DNA from 4 places in the Sodalis sp. RH16 genome. Region 1 is predicted to be linked to each of the others. Evidence: predicted binding sites of a transcription regulator. Region 1 holds the regulator's gene; each other region holds the start of a gene.
The links. The regulator LexA, encoded in region 1, represses DNA repair genes until DNA is damaged. The targets are predictions, from matches to a motif close to TNCTGTATGTACATACAGNA.
Positions count from the first base shown of each region.

Region 2: the regulator LexA is predicted to act here: its motif matches at 1,762-1,781, upstream of ACL2XJ_RS21785 (arabinose ABC transporter substrate-binding protein).
Region 3: the regulator LexA is predicted to act here: its motif matches at 1,476-1,495, upstream of sulA (SOS-induced cell division inhibitor SulA).
Region 4: the regulator LexA is predicted to act here: its motif matches at 1,733-1,752, upstream of umuD (translesion error-prone DNA polymerase V autoproteolytic subunit).

Region 1 covers NZ_CP178737.1:1,378,046-1,382,092, reverse strand. The annotation lists gene plsB (glycerol-3-phosphate 1-O-acyltransferase PlsB) at 1-1,611, opposite strand, end outside; gene ACL2XJ_RS06295 (diacylglycerol kinase) at 1,737-2,105, shown strand; gene lexA (transcriptional repressor LexA) at 2,229-2,837, shown strand; gene ACL2XJ_RS06285 (CsbD family protein) at 3,357-3,566, shown strand; gene zur (zinc uptake transcriptional repressor Zur) at 3,713-4,047, opposite strand, start outside.
Region 2 covers NZ_CP178737.1:4,776,858-4,780,904, forward strand. The annotation lists gene ACL2XJ_RS21780 (ribulokinase) at 1-1,606, opposite strand, end outside; gene ACL2XJ_RS21785 (arabinose ABC transporter substrate-binding protein) at 1,984-2,964, shown strand; gene araG (L-arabinose ABC transporter ATP-binding protein AraG) at 3,139-4,047, shown strand, end outside.
Region 3 covers NZ_CP178737.1:3,555,328-3,559,374, forward strand. The annotation lists gene ompA (porin OmpA) at 1-597, opposite strand, end outside; gene sulA (SOS-induced cell division inhibitor SulA) at 950-1,456, opposite strand; gene ACL2XJ_RS16325 (TfoX/Sxy family DNA transformation protein) at 1,665-2,270, shown strand; gene yccS (YccS family putative transporter) at 2,304-4,047, opposite strand, start outside.
Region 4 covers NZ_CP178737.1:676,715-680,761, forward strand. The annotation lists gene ACL2XJ_RS03100 (DUF3644 domain-containing protein) at 1-706, opposite strand, end outside; gene ACL2XJ_RS03105 (recombinase family protein) at 925-1,482, shown strand; gene umuD (translesion error-prone DNA polymerase V autoproteolytic subunit) at 1,770-2,192, shown strand; gene ACL2XJ_RS03115 (Y-family DNA polymerase) at 2,192-3,457, shown strand; gene ACL2XJ_RS03120 (SOS response-associated peptidase family protein) at 3,454-4,047, opposite strand, start outside.

The DNA.
Region 1 (4,047 bases):
TGAAGCCAGCAGTACCGTGGAACAAAGATTAATGGCATTCGCCGCGGCGGCGTTATTGATGCGCACCATGATTTTGCCGGCGATGTCATCCACCACCGGCGCCAGCCAGCCGGGACGCTGGGCTTCGATAGGATCGATGGAATCACGCCACTGCGGCACGTTCTGGCTCAGATAGGCGCTCAGTGACAAAGGCTCGCCGAAGTTGACATAACCTTGGCCCAGATTACGCAATTTACGCAACCCGCGCACCATCTGCAAAAATCCCTCTTTTTCCTTGGTGGCGCCGCGCAATTCCTTGGCGTAGGTGGCCACCTCCATGACATGTTCATAGCCGACATAAATCGGCACCAGGGTGATGGGCCGGTTACCTCCCCGCAGCATGGCCTGGATGGTCATGGTCAGCGTGCCGGTCTTGGGCTCCAGCAGGCGTCCGGTACGGGAACGCCCGCCCTCCATAAAATATTCCACCGAGTAGCCGCGGGTGAAAAGTTCCCCAAGGTATTCACGGAATATGGTGGAGTAGAGTTTATTGCCCTTGAACGTGCGGCGGATAAAAAATGCCCCCAGGCGCCGGAAAATCGGGCCCGCCGGCCAAAAGTTCAGGTTAATGCCGGCGGCGATATGCGGGGGCACCAATCCCTGGTGATAAAGTACATAGGACAGCAACAGATAATCCATGTGGCTGCGGTGGCAGGGCACGTAGACGATTTCGTGACCGTCTTCGGCCAGTTGCCGGACCCGATCGGCATTGCGTACGTGCAGACCTTGATACAGGCGATTCCAGGTCCAGCTCAATACCCGATCCGATAAACGTATGGCCTCATAAGAAAAGTCCGCCGCAATTTCCTCCATCAGCTGGATGGCGGTTTGCTGCGCCTTATCGGTGGAGATTTTTTTGCTGCGGGCTTCATCTTCAATGGCTTTTTCAATGGCCTTGGACGCCAGCAGCTTGTTAAAAAGATCCTGGCGTACCGGCAAACGCGGCCCAACCGCCACCAGGCGCTGGCGGGCAAAATGTATCCGGGCGACCCGGGCGAGCTTTTGCGCGATGGTCTTATCCGTACCGTGTTCCGTTGCCATGTACCGCATCGACAGCGGATTGGAAAAGCGGACAAAACTGTCACGCCCCAGCCAGAGAATGGCGATGAATTTTTGAAAACCGTTCAGCAGCCGCAGCTGCGGAGCCGGTTGGTTGGGCTGTGCTTCACGGCCCGGGGCGCGTCCGAACATCACGGAAACCGGCACCATTTGTACATCGAGCTGGGGATTGTTACGGTGTAAGTCCAGGTAATTGTGGAATAACTTGACGGATTCCGGCTTCTCGGTGAAGTAGGAGAAAACCCGCGGACCATCGTTAATAAAGACATAACGCGGCAGCGTTACCCCGTCAATTTCCAGGGGAATCAGCGGATCCGGCAGTTGGAGCTTTAAGCACTGCCCGCGCAGGGTAAGCAAATCCGCTTTGGAATTATAAGGTAACACGTACATCATGGCCCGCATGGGATCCAGACCGGTTTCTTCCCGTGGATTCGCGGGGATTACCTTACTTCTCACCAGCAATTTTATTGGCAAATCCAATAACGCATAATAAATGTTACGCCAACCTGACATATCTGTGTGAAGCCTCTTGTTAGCATTGCGGCACAAGAATACCAGAAACTGCGCAACAGATCTGTGGTGATGAGAACGCAAAGAACCGGTAATATGGGCGCAATTTTCCTCAAGCGCGCAAATGTATGGCAAACCAAATCAGTGGACTTAAACGTATCTATAACGCCATGGGATATTCATTAAAAGGATTATCAGCGGCCTGGCGTCATGAAGCGGCTTTTCGGCAGGAAGCGGTAATAGCCATCCTTGCCATCGTACTTGCATATTATCTCGAATCCGACGCTATTTCGCGTATTTTATTGATTGGCTCGGTGTGGCTGGTATTGGTGATGGAAACGATAAACAGCGCCATAGAAGCGGTGGTGGACCGCATCGGGCCAGAGCTGCACCCCCTCTCGGGACGGGCAAAGGATCTCGGGTCGGCTGCGGTTGCGCTGGCCATCATATTGGCGGCCTGGGTCTGGATAACCTTGCTGTGGCGACTATTTCGATGATGGCTTCTTTTAACCGTTGTTAAATTCAGCCGTTTTTATTACGTTTTGCCACACATGAGGTTTTCAATTGGGCTCGACCTGTATATACTCACATGAAGACTGTATAAACAAACAGGGGACGGAATGAAAGCGTTAACCGCCAGACAACAAGAGGTTTTTGACCTTATCCGCGATCATATATCGCAAACCGGCATGCCGCCGACACGCGCGGAGATCGCCCAACAGCTGGGGTTTCGCTCACCCAATGCCGCCGAGGAGCACCTTAAGGCGCTGGCGCGAAAAGGGGCGATTGAGATTGTCTCCGGCGCTTCCCGCGGGATCCGTTTACTCATTGAGGAAGAAAGCGGTTTGCCTCTGATTGGCCGCGTGGCGGCGGGCGAGCCATTGCTGGCGGAGCAGCATATCGAAAGCCATTACAAAGTCGATCCTGATTTGTTCAAACCCCATGCGGACTTTTTGCTGCGCGTCAGCGGCATGTCAATGAAAGACATCGGCATCATGGATGGTGATTTGCTGGCGGTGCACAAAACGCAGGATGCCCGTAATGGCCAGGTGATTGTCGCGCGGATTAACGATGAAGTGACGGTAAAACGCCTGAGAAGACAAGGCAATATCGTTGAGCTGTTACCTGAAAACAGTGATTTCTCCCCCATCGTGGTGGATTTACGCCAGCAGGAGCTCACTATCGAAGGATTGGCGGTAGGTGTCATTCGCAACGGCAATTGGATCTGAGCCTTTGTCTGGACCCGCTTTGATCTGTTGGTGACTCTAGGTAGCGTATTCTCCCCCGGTTTGGTTTTCGGCGTCCTTTATCAGCTTCGGCGGCCGCAGATTTATTGGGGGAGCTGTGGCGCGTCGTTTTGTTCCGTTCAATAACCTTTTTGCATCTTTTCTTGCCTCGCTTTCTTCAATACTTGCCGTCATTAATCGCTGTTCCCGCCAGCTATCCGCGTCAAAGCACAAGTGAAGTTTATACATATTTTGTTACATTTATCGTCACTCTAATTTCCTCCGCTACCTGCTGTTTTATATCGCCTTATGGTAAAAAACGCGGGAATTACCGTCCATATGACGTCAAATCCTCTGCCAAATAAACCTTTCGCCAAACGCACTGCTATACTTAATCTCATAGGGTTAGCTTATAGATTAACGATGTCAGACGTTTTCTTTAACGAATCCGATTATTCATTAACCGCTGCAAAAGGTTAATGATTAAAATTCCTCACCAAACGATAGCGAAGGAGTTTTACAATGAATACTGACCAAGCAAGCGGCAACTGGAAGCAATTCAAGGGTAAAATGAAAGAACAATGGGGCAAACTCACCGATGATGATTTGACCGTTGTTGAAGGGAAGCGTGACCAGTTAATCGGTAAAATTCAAGAACGTTATGGTTACGGCAAAGAAGCAGCAGAAAAGGAAGTTTCGAACTGGGAAACCCAGAATAAATATCGCTGGTAGCGATGTAACGTGGTAGCCCGCTATTACGTTGGTTACCCGGAATAATCAGATTAATGTTCCTACCCAAAGGTACAAGGATGTACCACCTGCCTAATCACATCCTTAAACTAATCTACTAAAAATTTTAATGCCTACCTGTTTAACTATTACCTCTTTTTGATCCCAATGCTATGGTCGTGTCCGCAATTATGCAGCCGATCGCAGGATTGCACTTCGGAACACTTGAGGCAAAAACCATGGGCTTCCACCACGTTATGCCGCATGGCAAAACCCGCTGACCGGGCCATGCGTTGTAGAATCTCCTCAATCCCCTCGGTGGATTGCTCCGTGACCTGGCCGCAGCGATCGCAGATAAAAAAAGCCGAGGTATGGCTAGGCTCTTCAAAATGATGGCACAAGACAAAGCTGTTGGTTGACTCGACGCGATGTATAAATCCCTGCTCCATGAGAAAATCCAGTGCGCGATATATAGTCGGCGGTT
Region 2 (4,047 bases), 2.7 Mb from region 1:
GGAATGAGGAGACTTTGTCAGGGTCCGGCTGTAGGACGCGTTCGATTTTACTGGCCATATGCTGCTGGGCCGTGGCGATATCCCCGTAGGTACCCGCCGCCACCGCGCCGAAAATCGCCGCTCCCAGGGCACAGCATTGGTCGGAGGCCACCAGCTGCAGCGGACGATTCATGACATCCGCCAGCACCTGCATGATGATCGGCGATTTGCGGGCAATGCCCCCCAGCACCAGCACGTTCTCCACCGGAATGCCCTGATCAACGAAGCACTCCATGATGGCGCGCGCGCCGAAGGCGGTGGCGGCAATCAACCCGCCGAACAGCGCCGGCGCGTCGGTGCCCAGGTTAAGTCCGGTGATAACCCCTTTCAGGCGCTGGTTGGCATAAGGAGTGCGGCGGCCATTGAACCAGTCCAGCACCACCGGCAGATGTTCCAGGGACGGTTCCTCAGCCCAGGCTTCGGCCAGCGCCGACAGCATGTCGGTTTCTATGGCCTCGAGCGCCGGCTGTAGGGAAGGATTTTGCCGTGCGGCCCGGCGCAGGGGCCAGCCCAGCACCTTGCCGTACCAGGCATAAATATCGCCAAAAGCCGACTGTCCCGCCTCCAGGCCGATAAAGCCGGGAATGACGCTGCCGTCCACCTGGCCGCAGATACCGGCAATGGAGCGTTCGCCGACTTTTTGTTCATCGGCTATCAGGATATCGCAGGTGGACGTGCCGATGACCTTTACCAGGGTATAGGGCTGAGCGCCGGCCCCCACGGCGCCGATATGGCAGTCAAAGGCCCCGCCGGCAATGGTTACGGTAGCCGGCACGCCGAGCTTTTGCGCCCATTCGGCGCTGATGCGGCCCACCGGCAGGTCGGCGGTATAGGTGTCGGTAAAGAGCGGGTATTGCAGATTTTCCGTCAATACCGGATCAAGGGCATGGAGAAACGCTTTTGGCGGTACGCCGCCCCATACCGGATGCCAGAGGGATTTATGTCCGGCGGAGCAGCGGCCGCGCCTGATTTCCTCAGGACGCGTGGTGGCAGACAATACCGCCGGGATCCAGTCGCACAGCTCAATCCAGGAGACCGCTTCCTGGCGGACCTGGCGGTCCTGGCGGGTGATATGGAGGATTTTTGCCCAGAACCACTCCGATGAATAGACACCGCCGATATAGCGGGAATAGTCGGGGAATTCACCGCTGCGGCACAGTTGGTTGATGGCTTCAGCTTCTTCTATGGAGGTATGGTCCTTCCACAAAATAAACATGGCGTTGGGATTATCGGCGAATTCCGGCCGCAGGGCCAGAACCCGGCCTTCGGCATCAATGGGGGCCGGCGTCGAGCCGGTGGTGTCCACCCCGATGCCGACGATGCTTTCCCGCTGCGCCGGCGACAAATGCGCCACCACGGCGCGGATCGCCTGCTCCATGGACTCCAGATAATCCGCCGGATGGTGGCGGAACTGGTTATCCGCGGGTTTGCAATACCGGCCCTCGCGCCAGCGCGGGTACCAGACAACTTCGGTGGCCAGCTCTTTACCGCTGCCGCAGGCAACCGCCAGGGCGCGCACTGAATCACTGCCGAAATCAAGCCCGAGGCTAATGGCCTCTTCAGTCATGCTCGTATCTCCTGTTAACCCGAAACCTGATGATGTCGATAACCATAAGGGGGTTTTAATCGGGCAGTGAGGAGACGTTAGCTGGAAGTATGCACTTTCCTGCCGCCAGTGACTGAAATGTGATGTTCCTCATAAAGTCCTTCACAGATGAATTTTGCTGTATCTATGCACAAAACTGCTGTTATTGAGAACTGTGATAACGCTCTACATTTTGGTAACACGTAAACGTTAAAACTACATCCGTCTAAAGGGCCCGATTGGATAAATGGCGACTCATAGGCCGCCTGGCAGTACCACCGGGTAAAATCTTACCGACTGATAACGCTTACACGCTTCAGCATTTCGAAGCAGAGCGATAATAATTACCGGAGAGTTCCATGCATAAATTCACTAAGGCACTGGCGGCAATTGCAGTAGCCGCTGTTATGTCTCATTCGGCTATGGCGGAGAACATGAAGTTGGGTTTTTTGGTGAAACAACCTGAAGAACCCTGGTTTCAAACCGAATGGCGTTTTGCTGACAAAGCCGGCAAAGATATGGGCTTTGACGTGATTAAAATTGCCGTACCCGATGGTGAAAAAACACTTAATGCGATCGATAGCCTGGCGGCCAGCGGTGCCAAAGGGTTTGTCATTTGTACCCCCGATCCCAAACTTGGCTCGGCGATTGTCGCCAAAGCACGCAGCTACGATATGAAAGTCATGGCGGTGGATGACCAGTTCGTCGACGCCAAAGGCAAACCCATGGTTAACGTTCCCATCGTCATGATGGCCGCCACCCAGCTGGGCCAGCGCGCCGGCCAGGAAGAGTTCAAGGAAATGACCAAGCGCGGCTGGAAAGTGGCCGACACCGGGGTCATGGCCATTACCGCCAATGAGCTCGATACCGCTCGTCGCCGCACCACCGGCGCCATGGATGCGTTAAAAGCCGCCGGCATACCGGATAAACAAATCTACCAGGTCCCCACCAAGTCCAATGATATCCCCGGCGCGTTTGACGCCGGCAACTCACTGCTGGTCCAGCATCCCGGCGTGAAACACTGGCTGATTGTCGGCATGAACGACAATACCGTGCTGGGCGGCGTGCGCGCCACCGAAGGTCAGGGATTCAAGGCGCCTGACGTTATCGGCGTCGGCATCAACGGCGTGGATGCGGTGAATGAGCTGTCCAAAAACGAATCCACCGGTTTCTACGGTTCTTTATTGCCCAGCCCCGACGTACACGGTTACAAGAGTATCCAGATGATGCATGACTGGGTAACCAAGGGCGTTGAACCGCCGAAATTCACCGAAGTCACCGACGTGGTATTGATTACCCGCGATAACTTCAAAGAAGAACTGAAGAAAAAAGGCCTGTAATTTTTAACCGACATTTTTAACGGAACAAGTGTTTGCCGGGACGGCCGAGGCCGTCCCGGTCCATGACGACGTCATTCATCAAGAGGATGTGTCCGTGTCAGTCAAAACCCCTGATAGTTACCGTAGCGGGATTGCCGGCGCACTGTCCGGATCTGTTAACGCGAGGATGTGTTCATGACAATTCAGACACCTTATCTATCGTTTCGCGGCATTGGTAAAACCTTTCCCGGCGTGAAAGCGCTGGACGATATCAGCTTCGATTGTTATTCGGGTCAAATCCATGCCCTCATGGGGGAGAACGGCGCCGGGAAATCGACTTTGCTGAAGATTCTCAGCGGCAGCTATACGCCGACGCAGGGCGAAATCCTGATCAAGGGGCAGCCGGTTCATTTCAATACCACCACCGATGCGTTGAACGCCGGGGTAGCGATTATTTACCAGGAACTGCATCTGGTTCCCGAGATGACGGTGGCGGAAAATATTTATCTGGGTCAATTACCAAACAAGCACGGTTTTGTTAACCGCGGCATTCTGAATTATGAAACCAAGCTGCAGCTGGAGCATTTGGGGCTGGATATCGCGCCGGAAACGCCGCTTAAGTATCTGTCCATCGCCCAGTGGCAAATGGTTGAAATCGCCAAGGCATTAACCCGTAATGCCAAAATCATCGCTTTTGACGAGCCCACCAGTTCATTGTCGGCGCGGGAAATAGAGCAGTTATTCCGTGTTATCCGCGAGCTGCGCGCCGAGGGACGGGTCATTCTTTACGTTTCCCATCGTATGGAAGAAATCTTTACGCTGGGGGACGCCATCACGGTATTCAAAGACGGCAAATATGTGCGCACCTTTGACGACATGACCGCCGTGGACCACGACATTCTGGTGCAGGCCATGGTGGGGCGTAATCTGGGGGACATTTATGATTATGTTCCCCGTCCCCACGGCGACGTCAGGCTGGAACTGGACAAAATAGAGGCGGTGGGGGTGAAGACTCCCATTTCCTTATCGGTACGCGCCGGTGAAATCGTCGGTCTGTTCGGACTGGTGGGAGCGGGGCGCAGCGAACTGATGAAAGGCCTCTTC
Region 3 (4,047 bases), 2.2 Mb from region 1:
GCCCACGCTCAGCAAGCCATTATCAGGACGCGCGCCGACAGTGCTGGCATCGCCGATATTGTTGACCCACTGGTAATCAAGACGGGTTGCCCAGTCCTGGGTGATAGCGTATTCAAGACCAATAGCGGCCAACGGGGAAACACCGGTATCGTGATCGCTCAGGCGACCGGCAGAACCGTTGTCGTAGTTGGCTTTCGAATCAGCACGCCAAACCATGCCACCCAAACGGGTGTAAATATCCAAATCGTCGGTAAGCGGATAGCTGAGTTTAGCTGCCAGCGAAATACCTTGGGCCTTAAACGCACCGTTGTCCACGCTGCCTTTGTAAGCCATGCGGCCTAGCCAGTCATAGCCCAGTTCAAACCCTAAATACGGATTTGCCTGATAACCGAGAAAAGCACCGGCACCTAACTGTTCGTTACGGGTAGGACCATTGCCGATACGGTTATCATAACCATTACCGTAAAAACCGGTATCATGGTAAGAGGACCAGCCCAATTTACCACCGGTGTACCAGGTGTTATCTTGGGGAGCGGCTTGCGCTACGGTTGCGAAACCCGCCAATGCCACTGCAAGTGCGATAGCTGTCTTTTTCATTCTTTGCGCCTCGTTATCATCCAAATAGGCAATGAGCTCTTAAAGCTAATTTAAAAAATCCATTGCCAGAGTCAGTGCTCCGCGTTTAAACATCGCCATTCAACAGGCGTTATAGAGCAACCCTGGCGAATTAAAGTCTACAACGAAGTGGGAAACTTACAAGTAAGATGTAGTAAGCCGCTAATAAAAAACAGCGTTTCGTGTATGTTTCATTGACCGAAATCGTGACAAAGTGATAGCCGCTCACGGCACTGGAATGGCTGGCGACCCGCATATATACTGGAGTGAGGCAAATTTAAAGGGATTTTGTCTTCCGTGCTGACACCCTTATTGAGATAAATCTTAAAATGAGTCAATGATAGCGCGAAGAATGAATTTTTAGCCCTGAAAACTGTCCAGAGGACCGGTTAGTCTCGTTTTGAGGATACATAATGAACCCGTAAGACCCCCCTTGTTGCGCGGCATCGCGCAGTCGACGCTTCTCATTGTCCGTCAATTCTTCAGGAAACCAGCCCAGGATTACGCTGTAATTTCCCGTCAATAATGCTTTCTCCATCGCCGCAACGGTATCGAAAGCCGTAGGTTGACGCAATTGCACCATTTTTTCCAGCGGCAGGCCCGACTGCATCAGCCAGGGGCGGCTCAATTTGCGTGACGAGGTCAGCCACAGCAGCCAGCGTGACTGGGTTCCCAATTGCCGCAGCAACGGCAGGAGGATATGTCCCACCATGGGCTGATCTTCAAAATAAACCACTTCGCTGATAATACCTTTGGCCATGGAGAGCGAGGAATCCTCCGATACGTTTTCCTCCTGGATCGTTTGGCCGAAATGACGTGCGGCTTGAAGTTGAGTGTGCATGGAATGTACGCCCCTGGTTAACTGTATATAAATACAGTATCCGGGTTCGGGATGAAAATCAACCGGAATTTTAAGCAGCCTCGCAAAAATCCTCCTGACAGGGCGCCTGCGGCAGATTAAGTTGAAAACCACATGGAAAATACTGTATTTTTAAGTAGTTGCACGAATAAAGAGTAGGGACTCTCAACACAATAACACGGAGCATTTGATGGAAACGGCATATAAACAGCGGATTTCACAGGCAGTACCTTTCTTCTCGCCGCTGGGCGTTATCACCACCCGATCGCAATTCGGCGGCTACAGTATCTGCGCCGATAAGGTGATGTTCGGGCTGATACTGGATGGCGAGCTTTATCTTCGCGGCACCCGGCAAAGCGAACACGTTTATCTCGCCGAAGGCATGCAAAAACTCATCTATACCAAACGGGGCGTTCCGGTATCGTTGAATTATTATCATGTGAACGAAGAGCTGTGGCTAAAGGGCGATCGACTGCTGGTCCTGGCCGCCCAGTCCCTTGATGAGTCAAAACACGATCGGCGTGAAAAAACCTCCAGCCCCAGGCTGAAGGATTTGCCCAATATCGGCCAGGGTATCGAGCGGCTGTTATGGAAAGCCGGCATACAGGATATCGAATCCCTGCGCTGCTATGGCGCCAAGAGCAGCTACCTGAAACTGCGCGCAATTAAACAAAACCTGAGCGTCAAGGTGCTGTTCGCCCTGGAGGGCGCATTGTCCGGCCACCACTCAGCCGCATTGCCCCCGATGCAGCGCAGTGAATTGCTTGAATGGTTTGAGCGGCAATCCTGCCGCTAGCGCCGCCGTCCGCCGCCGTTCCGGCGACGGCAGCTAAGCCGGTTTGAATCGGGTTTCAACATCCTGTTTGCGCGCTATCAGTTCAGGCAACAGTTCAAGCAACAGGCCGATTTGCTGTAGTACCAGCTGTTCCCTGGCTTCCGGCTCCGGCGCGATATGCTGGATGCGATCAATCAATTGATCCCGTTCCTGATTCACCCGCAGGGACAATTTATCCTGATATTGCAAGGCGTCGTCCACATAACAAGCGGCATCGTCCAGCACCTTCAGCAGCGCCGCCGAGGACATTTTTTCGCGATGGGCTCCCAGGGTGGAAATATAGCTCAGGAAGGTATGATTCAGACAAAGCAGCCGGAACGCCAGGTCCATCACCGCACCGGGCGTTCTGGATTCCGCCGCCATATTTGACACCACCGAGGCCAGCTCGGCGTCCTTGTTATGGGCGTCTCGCCGGGCAATCCGGTAGTCCAGGCGATTATCCTTGCCCTGATGGTACTGCACCAGGATGGCATCCAGATAACGGCAATTGGCGAAAAGACTGTTATTCATTACCGCGGGCAGACGGCGAAAACGCCAGTCCGGCCAGATAAAACTCACCGCCGCCCAGGCTATGGCGCAGCCGACAAAGGTATCGAATACCCTGGGCAGCGCCACGTCGAACCCTTCCCCCAGCAAATTGAAGCATAGCATCACCAGCAGGGTAATAAACATGGTGGCCTGGGCGTACTGCCTGTTGCGAAAGGCAAAGAATAACGTGCCGCTGAGCACGATGAGGACCAGTTGCCCTTCGGTTGAAGGAACAAAATAGAGGATGGGCAGGCTCAGCAGGATGCCGCCGAGGGTGCCGATAATCCTCAGCGCCAACCGTCTTCTGGTGGCCTGGTAGTTGGGCTGGCAGACAAACAGGCTGGTGAGCATAATCCAGTAGCCATAATGCAGTCCGCTTAGCTGGATAAACGCGTAACCGACGCACAGTACCAGGGACATTCGCACCGCATGGCGGAACAGCGCCGATTCCGGACTGAGATGGCTGCCGATACGCGATCGGATATCGCTGAACCCGGTCAGCTTATCGTCCGCGAGATTATTTTCTTCCGGGTTATTGCGGGCTATCGCCTGTTCAGATTCGATGGTGGCCAATTGAGCGTCGATGGCGCGCAGATTATTCAGCAGATTTTTAAGCCCCTTGACCTGCCCCGGCCCGGCCCCGCGATCGATTGCCGCGTCCAGATGGCTGAAGGCGCGCTCGAAACGCTGGTCATGCTCATATTTCTGATGCAACAAAATAGATTGTGAAAGGGTGTCGCAGGCGCGGGCCTGCATAGCCAGCAGCCGCTGGAAACGAAACAGCACATCGCTGTAGCGCAGTTGTTCCCTAAGTTGCTGGTACTGCACATGGGATGAGCTGGCCCGTTCGTGAATATCCTGCGCGACAAAATAATAATGCAGCGCGCGTCGGGTGCCGCGTTGCCCGCGATCGCCGCGCAAACGGGTCAATAACGACGACTTGATCTGGTTCATCGCCTCCACGACGTCGCTGTTTGCCATGGCGACTTCAATCAGGGCGCGGTCATCGGCATCCTCCAGATCCGGATCGAACAGATTGGCCTTGGCGTCGAGGTAACGGGCCAGAGCGTGGTAACCATGGGCAAGGTTATCCTGCAGCGGACGGATGGGAAAAAGCATATGACCCAGCAGGGTAAGCACGTTGTACCAGATAGCCCCCGCCAGCAGCAGCGCCGGCTGCAGATACCAGGTTTGGTACATGGCGGCGCCC
Region 4 (4,047 bases), 700 kb from region 1:
CAAGAGCTAAATTAATCATCAAAGCACTCGTTTCACCAAACTCTTTTATAACTAAGTTCTCAAAGTTATTTATTGCAGCTTGGCATTCGCCAAACGTTAATAAATCAACAGCGGGTAGTCCTCGATGCTCTATTATGTTTCTCAACCCAATAAGGAAGATTAAGTTTGCCTTTTCGGCAGATTCAACACCAGGCCAATACTCTTGACAACAAGTTTTTAACTCCCAAGCTTTCTCTTCGCCATCGACTAATTTAGGCCTCCCATCTTCTTCGAGATAATTATATGGAGTACCATTTTTGGCAAAAATAGCATGGAATAAAGATGTGTACGCTATAACAATGTTAACAATGAAACCATATGTTTTAAATTCAGTAAAAGGGTTGTTATATGTAGCCACAGCGAGTAGCGCAAACTCTCTGGCCTTTTTTAGATTAATGCTTCGCTCTGATTGCGGAATTGAATCCATATTCTTTTGGGTATTAACATGACGAAAATCTTCCTTGCTAAGATATTTTATCCCAAGAGTTGTATATTGTTCCCCATCTCTAGATATAAATTTATTCCATGTTTTTGTAGGATAAGTCTTGCAGGTTTTTACTTTCCATCCAGTAGCCGCCGCCAATTCTTCTATGGTAAATGACTCTTGGTTCCGTTCTCTCAAAACCAAGAAATCATATGCTAAGTCCACTTTATCAAACTTGCTCATTCTATCTCTCCCTAACCTAACAGCATTATTGCACCATGATAAATTTTGTACGTTTGGTGCTCCATAGGTAAAAAAACGAAATGTCATATTAGGTTCTATGAGTTCAAGCAAATTGTGTCAACAAAATATTTTCAGAACCCCAGATACACATCTTTGATGATCTCTTAAGACATCACTTTAGAGTACACCCCAATATGACATTTTTAGAGGGGAAACTAATGCAAGGGCAACGAATTGGTTATGTACGCGTTAGTTCTGAAGAGCAATCTGTTGAGCGCCAACTGAATGGGCTCCACCTTGATAAGATTTTTATCGATAAGGTTTCTGGGAAAGATACTAACCGACCAGAGCTGAAGCTTTTGCTATCGTTTGCCCGAGAAGGGGATACCATAATAATCCACAGTATGGATCGACTTGCCAGGAACCTTGATAATCTACGCAGCCTGGTAAAGGAATTAACTGCCAAAGGCGCACGAGTCCAGTTTATTAAAGAAGGGCTGACCTTCAGCGGCGATGATTCACCGATTGCCCAACTACTTCTTTCGGTGATGGGTGCATTTGCTGAATTTGAACGTTCGCTCATCAAAGAACGGCAAAGAGAAGGGATCGATTTAGCAAAAAAGCGTGGCGTATATCGAGGACGTAAAAAAACTTTAGATGCGCAGGGAATTGAGAAGATAAAACAACTGGCCTCTGAAGGTCAGAACAAGACTCATCTCGCGAAACAGTTCGGTATAAGTAGAGAAACCCTATACCGTTACATCCGTAAAGTATAAAGTTTAAGCTCCGATAACAAACTAACTTGCTGTTTAAAATAATTATTTTCAACAGACTCGATTGCATCTTGAGTGAGATCAATAATTGCCATTCGTTAGTTTGGCTGATGAGCATGAAATCTAAGGTAGTAAAACCGCATATGGAATGCCCTATCCTGCTGTAGAGGCCTCTTAAATTCTTTCCTTGTTGATCATCAACCTAAGATTTTTCTAAATCACCGCGCTTCACAATCTAAAACACTCATGATTATACTGTATGCATAAACAGTATAATCGTGAGGCGCCTTATGACCGTTTTTTATCCAACCCCGGACCCATTGAAACTTTTGATACCTTTTTTTCAGGACAGGGTTCAGGCAGGATTTCCTTCGCCCGCGCAGGATTATATAGAAAAAGGCATTGATTTGAATGAGCTTTGTATAAGTCACCCCGCAGCAACCTACTTTGTCATGGCGACTGGCATGTCGATGGTTGATGCCGGAATCTACGAAGGATCACTTCTTGTCGTAGACCGCAGCCTGCAGGCAAAGCATGGAGATATCATCATCGCATCTCTGGCAGGTGAGTACACGGTCAAGCGCCTTTGCTTGCACCCGGTTGTTCAGCTCATCCCTATGAATCCTGATTTCCCTCCGATAGTTCTTCATGACGGTGGGGATGAGCTGGAAGTTTTCGGCGTTGTCACATTTAGCATCAACGGGTTTCAATAATGTTTGCGCTGGCGGATGTGAACAGCTTCTATGCCAGTTGCGAAACGGTGTTTCGCCCTGACTTACGCGGACGACCTGTCGTCGTTTTAAGTAACAACGATGGTTGCGTAATAGCTCGCAGTATGGAAGCAAAAAAATTAGGTATCCGTATGGGCGATCCATTCTTCAAGATGCGTGACATCTTCGAAAAGCACAAGGTTGTTACATTCAGCAGTAACTACGCGCTTTACGCAGACATGAGCTCACGGGTTATGACCGTTCTGGAAGAAATGTCTCCAGCCGTGGAAGTCTATTCAATAGACGAAGCATTCATGAATCTGCAAGGGGTTAGTAATTGCCGGGATTTAGAAGAGTTTGGCCGTGAAGTGAGGGCCAAGGTTCTTCAGTGGACCGGTTTGACCGTAGGCGTTGGAATTGCCCCGACTAAGACCCTCGCCAAACTTGCTAATTATGCTGCAAAGAAGTGGACAAAGACCGGCGGTGTCGTTGATTTATCGTTACTTGCTCGTCAAAGAAAACTGATGGCTCTTGTCGAGGTTGGTGAGGTTTGGGGAATCGGACGCAAAATTTCAAAAAAGCTGAACGACATGGGAATTAAAACCGCACTCCAGCTTGCAGATACGCCTACGCCGCTGATCCGCAAGCATTTCAACATAGTTTTAGAGAGAACTGTGAGAGAACTACGTGGGGAGCCTTGCTTAGAGCTTGAGGAGTTTGCTCCAACCAAGCAGCAGATCATCTGCTCACGATCGTTTGGCGATAGAGTGTCTGAATACGACTTAATGCGTGAAGCAATCTGCAGTCATGCAGTACGTGCAGCAGAAAAGCTTCGTGGAGAGCATCAGTACTGTCGCCATATTTCAGCATTCGTCAAAACGAGCCCATTTGCCGTGAATGAGGTTTACTACGGTAAAACAGCTGGCACTAAATTACAGATACCGACACAAGATAGTCGGGATATCGTTGCCGCCGCAACCAAATGCCTTGATGCGATCTGGCAGGACGGCCACAGGTTCCAGAAATGCGGTGTGATGTTAGGGGATTTCTACAGTCAGGGCGTCGCACAGCTTGGTCTTTTCGATGAGTACAAGCCGCGCTCTAACAGTGAGCAATTGATGGCTGTGCTGGATGGCATCAATCACAGCGGAAAGGGACGCGTATGGTTTGCCGGACAAGGTATTCAGAAAAGTTGGGAGATGAAGCGTCAGATGCTCTCGCCAGCTTACACGACACGCTTCAGTGATTTGATGCGCGTAAGAGTCTAAACCAGCGGGTCAGATATTTGTTCAATCAGCTCCGGGCCGTTGTTCCTAATGCTTCCGACCTTTTTCATAACAGGATGCCAGGCGAATCTTGAAGGCGATACGGACTCCTTTTCCGCTATTTCCAGCGCGCGCTCAGGAAGAGTGTCTCCGTCCAGCCATTCCAGCGCTTGTTCGGGATCAAGTACGAGCGGTCGGCGGTCATGGATATCTAATAATCCTTCATCGCTTGCAGCGGTAACAATCACAAACCCGTCATCCTCAGGTGTTTCTGCCACATCAGGGTGATACCGGCTTATGGCCGCTAAGAATAATGGTGTATGTGATTTGTGGTAGATAAAATAGGGCTGCTTAATTTTCGCATCAGTAGGGCCTTTCTTCCATTCATACCATCCATCTGCCATCACAATCGCGCGGCCGTGCTCAAAGAGTGGTTTAAACATCCGGCTCGTTGCAACGGTCTCAACACGAGCATTAATCATCGGTGGCCGTTTTGACTCCTTCGCCCAGCCGGGTTGATATCCCCATTTAACAGGATCGAGATAGATTTTATCGTCGCGCTGATTGAGTAGCAGAACGCGTGTACCAGGCGC